2 regions of the Brenneria sp. L3-3C-1 genome follow, and region 1 is predicted to be linked to the other one. Evidence: riboswitches for the same ligand, from Rfam matches in the RefSeq annotation. Region 1 holds a riboswitch; the other holds the start of a gene.

The links. A riboswitch is a leader RNA that binds a small molecule or an ion and turns the genes downstream of it on or off. The one in region 1 is predicted to bind thiamine pyrophosphate.
Region 2: it holds a riboswitch for thiamine pyrophosphate, as region 1 does, so the genes downstream of both, thiM (hydroxyethylthiazole kinase) here and thiB (thiamine ABC transporter substrate binding subunit) in region 1, are expected to answer to the same signal.

The regions. Positions count from the first base shown of each region.
Region 1 is NZ_JAEMHF010000006.1:129,402-133,970, forward strand. Features, by position in the region: gene thiQ (thiamine ABC transporter ATP-binding protein ThiQ) at 1-497, opposite strand, end outside; gene thiP (thiamine/thiamine pyrophosphate ABC transporter permease ThiP) at 481-2,091, opposite strand; gene thiB (thiamine ABC transporter substrate binding subunit) at 2,067-3,053, opposite strand; TPP riboswitch at 3,134-3,242, opposite strand; gene sgrR (HTH-type transcriptional regulator SgrR) at 3,280-4,569, opposite strand, start outside.
Region 2 is NZ_JAEMHF010000015.1:15,492-20,060, forward strand. Features, by position in the region: gene JG725_RS19295 (ABC transporter substrate-binding protein) at 1-1,019, opposite strand, end outside; gene JG725_RS19300 (FadR/GntR family transcriptional regulator) at 1,101-1,844, opposite strand; gene cybB (cytochrome b561) at 2,088-2,642, opposite strand; TPP riboswitch at 2,967-3,058, shown strand; gene thiM (hydroxyethylthiazole kinase) at 3,092-3,886, shown strand; gene thiD (bifunctional hydroxymethylpyrimidine kinase/phosphomethylpyrimidine kinase) at 3,883-4,569, shown strand, end outside.

The DNA of each region.
Region 1 (4,569 bases):
AGTCGTAACGCGGGATCGAGCGCGGAGAACGGTTCGTCCAGCAGCAGGATGGGCTGGTGGCGAACCAGGCAGCGGGCCAGCGCCGCACGCTGGCGCTGGCCGCCTGAAACCTGCGACGGCAGGCGGCTGAGCAGTTCGGTTAATCCAACCTGTGCGGCAATCAGTCTCAACGTTTCACGCTGTTCGGCATTAAGGCGCAGGCCGGGGTTTAGCCCCAGCGCAATATTTTTCTCAATGCTCAGGTGCGGAAACAGATTATTTTCCTGAAACAGAATGGAAACCGGACGTTTTGACGGCGACGTGTGGCGATGATCTTCTCCGTTCAGCCGCAATTTCCCACTGTCGGCCGGCAAAAAACCGGCGATCAGGTTCAGCAGCGTGCTTTTTCCCGCTCCGCTGGGGCCAAGGATGGCAATGCGTTCGCCGGGCTGGGCGTTGAGGTCGAAGCACATCGGCATCTGCTGGTAGAGGTAGGTCAGTTTATCGAGAAAGATCATCACGATCCGCCAGTTTTTCAATCAGAGTGAACAGGGTGAAGCACAGCAACATCAGTAACAGTGCGGTAACGGCGCCATCGGCGCTGCGATAGGCGCCAATCTGCTGATAAAGATAAAAAGGCAAGGTGCGGAACTGCTCATTGCCGAACAAGGCAATCACGCCAAAATCACCGATAGAAAGCACGCTGGCAAATGCCAACGCCTGAGCCAATGGCTGTTTCAACGCGGGTAACTCAATAATTTTCAACCGCCGCCAACCCCGGATATCCAGCGACAGGCAGAGTTGATTATACCGTTCCGCGATATCAATCATTGGGTTCTCCAGTACCTTGATCGCATAGGGGATCGCCATCAGCGCGTTGGTCATCACCACCAGTCCATAAGGAGATTCAGGTAATCCCACGGTATTGTTGAGCAACAGGAAAAAACCGGTTGCCAGCACGATACCGGGCATGGCGAGGATCAGCATGCCGCTCAGATTCATCAACTGACCGTATAGCGGCTTCTGGCGCAACTTCAGTTCCCGGCTGCTCCATAACAGCATCATGGTCAGGATGATGCAGATAACGCCGGCGGCCAACGCAATACGTAACGAAGTGAACAGCGTTTTCCATAGCGTGGGCTGCTGCAATACGGTGAACAGCGAGCGGTTGACGCCGTCTATGACCACGGCCAGCAGCGGCGGCACGATCAATAACAGCGCCGCGCCAATCAGTAGGCTGTCGCATACCCGGCTGAACAGGCTGTCCTGCGGATTACGCCACGCCAACTGCCGGGTGCTGCCCACCGGCAAGATACGTCCCAGCCGCTGGCTCAACAGAACCAGCCCCAGGCAGCAAATCATCTGGATCAGCGCCAGCAGCGCGGCGCGCGACGGATCGTAATCAAAGCTTAAGGCCTGATAAATCGCCAGCTCGATGGTGGTGGCCTGCGGGCCGCCGCCGAGGGATAGAACGGTGGCGAAGCTGGCAAAGCACAGCATAAAAATCAGGGCCGCCGTCGGCGGAATTTGTCGGCGTAGCCAGGGCCATTCGACAATCCGAAAAGACTGCCAGCCGTTCATGCCCAACTGGGCGGCCAACTGGCGCTGTTCCGTCGCAATGCCTTCCAGCGACTGTAGCAGCAGGCGGGTCGCCAGCGGCAGGTTGAAAAAAATATGCGCCAGCAATATGCCCTGCAAGCCGTAGGGAGAAAAGGGATAGGGAAGGCCGAGAAAACCCAGTAATGCGGCCAGCCAGCCCTGTCTCCCATACACGCTCAGCAGGCCGAAAACCGCCACCAGCACCGGTAATACCAGCGTCATGGCACATAGCCGCAATAGCCAGCGATGGCCGGGGAAACGGCGGCGATAAAGAGCTCGGGCGAGGAAGATCGCCGGCAAGGTAGACAGCAGGGCGGACAAAAACGCCTGCCAAAACGTAAAATGGATGACATGCCACAGGTAGCTGTCATGCCATAAGGCTTGCCACTGGTTCTCCGGCGCCTGTAGCCACAGCGCGCCGAAAGCCAGCGCGGCCACCGAAATTAACAGCGCGGTGGCCAGCAATCCCGGCCACAGACTTCCGGCAGTCAGCGGCTGACTGCGCGTTGCCATGCCTGGATCCAGTTATTCCGCTGTTCTGCAACCTGTTGCGCGCTGTATTGCAATGCTTTCTCCGGTACGGCAAGGGCGGCGAAGCCCGCCGGCAGATCGGTCTTGATCACCGGATACATCCAGTTGGTGGTGGGGATTGCCTGCTGGAACGTCGGGGTCAGGATAAACTGCATAAAACGTTTTGCCAGTTCTGGGTTTTTGCTGGCGGCAAGTTGCCCGGCGACCTCAACTTGCAGGTAATGCCCTTCGCTGAAGTTTGCGGCGGCGTAGTGGTCGTTTTTCTCTTCAATGAGGTGATAGGCCGGCGAGGTGGTGTAGCTCAGCACCAAATCGGCCTCGCCTTTCAGGAACAAACCATAGGCTTCACTCCAGCCTTTCGTGACGGTAACGGTTTTTTTCGCCAGTTTCTGCCACGCCTGGGGCGCCTGCTCGCCGTACACTTGCTGCATCCACAGCAGCAGACCCAGGCCCGGGGTACTGGTGCGCGGATCCTGATAGATCACTTTCCACGGCTCAGTGCTGTCGATCAGTTCGTGCAGGCTTTTGGGGGGATTCTTCAGCTTTTCCCGGTTGTAAACAAATGCGAAATAGCCGTAGTCATAGGGAACAAACGTCGTATTGCTCCAGCCGCCGGGGACATTTACCGCCGCGGTGGTGTCGATATGATGTTGGGTAAATAGCCCGGTCTGTTCCGCCGCCTGCAACAGGTTATTATCCAGCCCCAGAATGATATCCGCTTTGCTGTTTTTCCCTTCCATACGCAGGCGGTTCAGCAATGACGCGCCATCTTCCAGCGCCACAAAGTTCAGTTCGCATTCACACTCTTTCTCAAAAGCGGTTTTGATCACCGGGCCGGGTCCCCATTCAGAGGCGAAAGAGTCGTAGGTATAGATCGTAAGTGCCGGTTTGGCGAACGCCGGTATTGACACCAATAGCAGGCAAGGCAGGATTTTTTTCAGCATGGCGGCTGAATGTTTTAATAATGACGTATTTAACACTTTGCACTCCTGAGGATCATGGGGTGGCAAAGGACTTTGAGTCAGCGGAGAACACTCTCAAATCCCTTCGCCGGTATTAGCCGGATCAGGTTCGACGGGTGTTTTCTCAGCGAAAAAACGCGTCAAACGTTTTCCGCACCCCGTTGAGAACGGCCTATTGTAGAGCGTTCCGGCGGGTAGCGAAAGGTTCTCAGTTTTCCGGCGGCGCGAACCAGGCGGATTTGAAGTCAAACCAGCCGAGAGTGTTCATGCGGACACCTCGCATACTGCGTTGTCCCTGAAGTTGCAGCCAATGATGCAGCAGTGGGTGCATCTGACCGCTGCTGACCAGTTTTTCGCACCACTCCGCCATTGGCAGCGCTTTGCTGCGCCACAGGCTAGCATCATAATGCAGATCTTCGCTCAGGCAGTGTTGCAGCAGCGGCAGTTCGTACAGCATGGCGAACAGCGAAAACTCCAACGGCAAGTAGCAGTTGGCGCTACTGAGCCAGATATCGCTCTCGGCGTCGCCCTGATACCAAGACTCGTAGCTGACGGTTTGAACATGCAGTTTCACGCCATGCTCCGCCAGCAGTCTGGACATGATGTCACTCAATATCTGGTATTCGGGGTGCTCCTGATAAAACGTCAGCGTGATTTGCCTAAGTCCCGGGGGCATCGGCAACGGCTCGCCCTGCTGATGGTGATGCCAGCGCGGCAGCAGGCTGTAGGCGGGTGACCAGTCTCGCTGATGAGGGGTACCGGCACGGCTGAGCAAGGCGATAGGATTGAGGATTTGCCAGAGCCAGCGGCGAATTTCCGGTTTAGCGGCGAGCGGAGAACGCTGATCAAACAGCAGAAAATAGCAGCCTTCTTCCATTCGGCTTTCCTGCTTGTCATAGGCGGAGTCATCCGACTGGAGCTGTACCGAGACCGGCACCTCATCTGAGGCATCGGGGAGTACCCAGATATTGACTTCATCAATCAGCGCCCGGTAACCGAAATAGTCGTCAAAGGCGCTTATCTTCAGTTGACTGTTGTTATTGTACACCACCGCGTATGGGCCGGTGCCGATGGGGCGTCTGGCAAAATCGGGGAGGGTTTGCCATTCCTGCGGCAGGATCATGGCCGGCACGCTGCCAAGCAGCCACGGTAGCCAATAATCGGCGCTGCTCAGTTGCACATCAATCACAAAAGGCATTGGCGAGGTGACTTTTTCGATATGGGCAAACAATGGCATGGTGGTCAGCCGGGTAAGCGAACTGATGACATCGTCCATCGTCAGTTCCCGCCCGTGGTGAAAACGAATGGAAGGGCGTAAATAGAATCGCCAGCGCAGCGGTTCCAGCCTTTGCCAGTGATGCGCCAAATCGGGTTTTAGTTCCCCATTTTCCTCATTTATATTAGTCAGTCCGCTGAAAATTTGCCGGGCAATGTGCATTTCCGAGCGCCGGAGGGCTGAACCCGGCAACAGATTACGCAGCGGACGATAATAAAGAAT
Region 2 (4,569 bases), on a different contig from region 1:
ATCAGTGCTTTAGCTTTCGGCACATCGCGGGCCGACACCGGGATATCTTTGTTGTACCACGGGCTGGTTGACGGCCACGGCTGGTTGCCGGCTAAGGCGGTTCCCTCAAATACCACCTGATTGATGGCTTCACGATCGATGGAAAGCGAAAACGCCTGCCGCAGACGCTTATCCTTGCCGAAAGGGTTATCCGCCCGCGGGCCGTTGCCGATGTTGACATACATCGCCATGTAGCCCGGCCCCACGACTTTGCCATAAACCAGATTGGCGTTTCTCTGCACGGCGGCGGTGTCGGATGCGGAAATGCGTTCGGCAAGATCGAGATCGCCGGATTGCAGGTTGGCGAGGCGTACCGTGGTATCCGGAATAGGGAGGAAAGTCACCTTGTCGATAAAGATATTGTCGGCATTCCAGTAGTCGGCGAACTTCTCCAGTACGATGCGATCCTGCTGAATGCGCTGAACAAACTTGAAGGCGCCGGAGCAAACCGGGTTAGATCCGAAATTGGCGCCCAGCTCCTTGCCGGCTTTGGGCGAAATCATCATGCCGGCGCGATCCGATAGCTGGGCCAGCAGGCTGGCGTCCGGGTTGGTGAGGGTGAATGTGATCTGGTATTCGCCGGTCGCCTCAACCTTGGAGACGGATGCCAGTTCGCTCTTGCGGCGTGATTCCGGCATCGTCTGGTAACGTTCGATATTATAGACGGCCGCCTCGGCGTTGAAAGGCGTGCCGTCGTGGAACACCACCCCTTCGCGCAGATCCATGACCAGCGTGCCGCCGTCCGCGCCCCATTCCCATTTGGTCGCCAACTGAGGCACGATCGACAAGGTGTTGTCGACATCAACCAGCTTGTCGCACAGGCTGGTATAAACGATACGCCCGACGAAAGTGCGGGACTGGGCGGGGTCGAGTACGTCGGCGTCGTCCTGCAAGCCAATTCGCAATTCCGCTGAAAACGCCGTGGATGCCATCAAAGTACCGGCCAGCAAGAGCCCGGTTTGTCGCGTTAATCGGTTCATGTTGTCATTCCTCTGGTCGGTTGCTGCTGGCCGAGTTTCCGGCGTTGTTGTCATCATGGCAGGCAGGGCCTGCTGAATTTCTCAGCTTGCTGCGTCTCCCTGAGTCGCCGGAACGAAATAGCCTATCGACGTCTGGCGTATTAATCGTTCCTCAAGGATCAGCAGATGCTGGCGCATCGCTTCGCCGGCCCGTTGCGGGTCGCGTGCGGCGATAGCTTCAATGATCTCGGTATGGTGGCTGTGCGAGTCCATGGGAGACGTGCTCTGTTTGCGCGCCCGCTCGCGTATCGCCTGCCAGGCCGGATCTTGTCGAACACTGTTGACGACGTCGAACAGTGACAGAAAAAGCTGGTTGCCGGCGCTTTGCGCAATCAGGCGATGGAGTGAACCATCCCACAGTTCGCGCCAGTCGGCGTCGGTACGCTGGTAAATCTTGTCCCGGAGTGCGCGCATGCGTTCAATGTCGCTCGGTTTGGCGCGCAGCGCCGCCAGTTGCGCCAGTTGCGGTTCGATACGCAGCCTTACCTCCATGATTTCCATGAAATTGGTTCCTTCGACCAGGTTTGCCGCATGCGCCCCCCAACTGTCCGGCCGCTGGCCGAGAAACGTGCCGGCCCCCTGCTTGCGCCAGATCAGTCCTTCCGCTTCGACAACCTCCAGCGCTCGCCGCACTTCTCGACGGCCAACGCCCCAGCGTTCCGAAAGCGCCCGCTCCGTCGGCAGTTTCCCATCGGGTTCAATGGCGCTCTCGCTCAGCAGTTCGCGCAGTCGCTCCAGCGCGTAATTTGAATTCTCTGTCGCTTTTTTTTCTAACGTTTTATTCATTGGTTCGTTCCAATCTGAAATTGGTTCAAAGAAATCATGTTGTGACAATCAAGTCAAGACGTTTTGATAACGGCGGGACGAGTGGGTGGGGAGACACGGAGAACGCGCGGTTAAGGATTGAAAGCAAAGATCGCGGAAACCCAGCGGTAGTCGGGGCGGCGGTTGCATTCCGGGATTAGGGAGCGAGTGGCGTGGTTTGTATCCGCCGAGGTTGCCCTGGCGGATATCGGACGAACAAAACGGTTATGTGGCGGAGCGATCTTTTTTGGCCGGCATCATTCTTAGCAACGTATTGTCACGTAAGAAATAATGGTGGAACAACGCTGCCGCCGCATGTAATCCGATCAGCCAATATCCCAGCGGGGCCAGCGTTTCGTGAAGATCGATCAAGCTTCGCGCCAGTTCGATATTGGCGGGCGACGCGACCGGCATACCAATGCCAAAAATAGCCCAGTCGTTGCCGCGCAGATAGCGTGATAATAACCCCAGCACCGGCAAGACCAGAAAAAGCGCATAGATTAGAAAATGTGACAGGTTGGCAAGGTAACGCTGCCAGAGGGCCGGCGGCGGCACAATGGCTGGCGCCGGATGGGTAAATTTATAAATCAGCCTGGCGACCATCAACAACAAAATGGCAAAGCCGCAACTGAAATGCGCGCCTATAACAATCTGACGGGCCAGCGATCCCCTCGGGGCCAGACCACGCAACTCTATCGTGGCATAGGTGACGATAACCAGGAGAAATACTCCCCAGTGCAGTGCTATTTGAACATTCGAAAAACGATCCGATTTTTTCATGCTTCCAAATATCTCTAAAAGTCTGTGAACGCTATCACAATACCCTGTTGTTTCTGGGGGAAACCAAAACATTTACATTAATTTAATGATTAAGAAACTTATTGGGGGGTTGCCCGCTGGTGAGTACACCTGTTTTTTACCGGTATTTACCCGGTTATTTGTTAGTTTCTGGCGGGAAGCGGTGGATAGGTAGCTGCCTGTCTGGGCGGCTAAAACAGCCTGATGGCGAAAAAAGCCTCCGGGGATGGATTGTTGTTTCCCGCTTTGTTGGACATACTGTGTCTGACAGATGGCCGTGCCGTCTGTGCGCGTTAATATTTTGATATCAATGACTCGGGGTGCCCGTTGGGGCTGAGAAATTACCCGTATTACCTGAACTGGATAATGCCAGCGGAGGGAAGTCACGGTACGCCGACCGGTTGCCGTCTTCTTCGCCGGTTGGGGGGATCATGAACGTTCAACCTGTCGCTTTACCCGCTGCTCATGCGGCGGCGTCGCTGACGCAATTTTATGTGTCGTCTCCTTTAGTACACTGCCTGACCAACGATGTCGTACAGTCATTTACGGCGAATGTCTTACTGGCGTTAGGCGCCTCTCCGGCAATGGTCGTGGATCCCGCGGAAGCCGCACAGTTCAGCGCGTTGGCCGATGCGCTGCTGATTAACGTCGGCACGCTGGAGCGCGATCGCGCAAAGGCCATGTTGGCGGCCGTGAATAGCGCCAATCAGGCGGGGACGCCGTGGGTGCTCGATCCGGTTGCGGTTGGCGGACTGACGTTTCGTACTGAATTTGCCCGTGAACTGCTGCGGCTTAAACCGGCGGCCATCCGCGGTAATGCGTCAGAAATTATGGCGTTGTCCGGGCTGAATACGCAGGGGCGAGGCGTGGACAGCACCAATGATTCGTTTACGGCGCTGTCGGCGGCGCGTGAGCTGGCGCGCCGTATCGCTACGGTGGTTGCGGTCACCGGCGAGGTGGACTACGTCACGGATGGTGAGCGTGACTGGGCGATTAGCGGCGGGGATAGCATCATGACCCGCGTGGTGGGAACCGGCTGTGCCTTATCCGCCGTGGTTGCCGCTTTCTGCGCGCTGAACGGCGACCGGCTACAGCATGTGGCGACGGCCTGCCGTGTGATGTCGCGAGCGGGCGAACAGGCATCAAGACAGTCTCAGGGGCCGGGTAGTTTTATCCCCGCGTTTCTTGACCAACTCTATCATCTGCGCGCGGAGGATCTGGCATGAAGCGAATCAATGCGTTAACGATTGCCGGCACCGATCCCAGCGGCGGGGCGGGAATTCAGGCCGACCTGAAAACGTTCTCGGCGCTGGAAGCCTACGGCACTACGGTGATTACCGCGCTGGTGGCGCAAAATACGCGGGGCGTTCAGTCGGTCTACCGGATTGAACCGGCGTTTGTGACGGCTCAACTGGATTCGGTATTGAGCGATGTGCGTATCGACAGCGCCAAGATTGGGATGTTGGCGCAGGCTGATATTGTCGAGGCGGTGGCCGAGCGTTTAGGTCATTACGCAGTGCCTTATGTGGTGCTGGATACGGTAATGCTGGCGAAAAGCGGCGATCCGCTGTTGTCGCCTGATGCGGTGGCGTCGATCCGCCGTTTACTGTTGCCGCGGGTCTCCATCATTACCCCCAATCTACCGGAAGCGGCGGCCCTGCTTGACTGCGCGCCGGCAGATAACGAACGGGAAATGCGCCAGCAGGGTGAGGCGCTGTTGGCGATGGGGTGTCAGGCGGTGTTGATGAAAGGCGGGCACTTGAGCGAGGAGGAAAGCCCGGACTGGCTGTTCAGCCAAAACGCCGCGCCGCGCCGTTTTACTTCTCCTCGCGTCAAAACCCGGCATACGCACGGCACCGGGTGCACGTTATCCGCCGCGCTGGCCGCTTTGCGGCCGCGACATGATTCG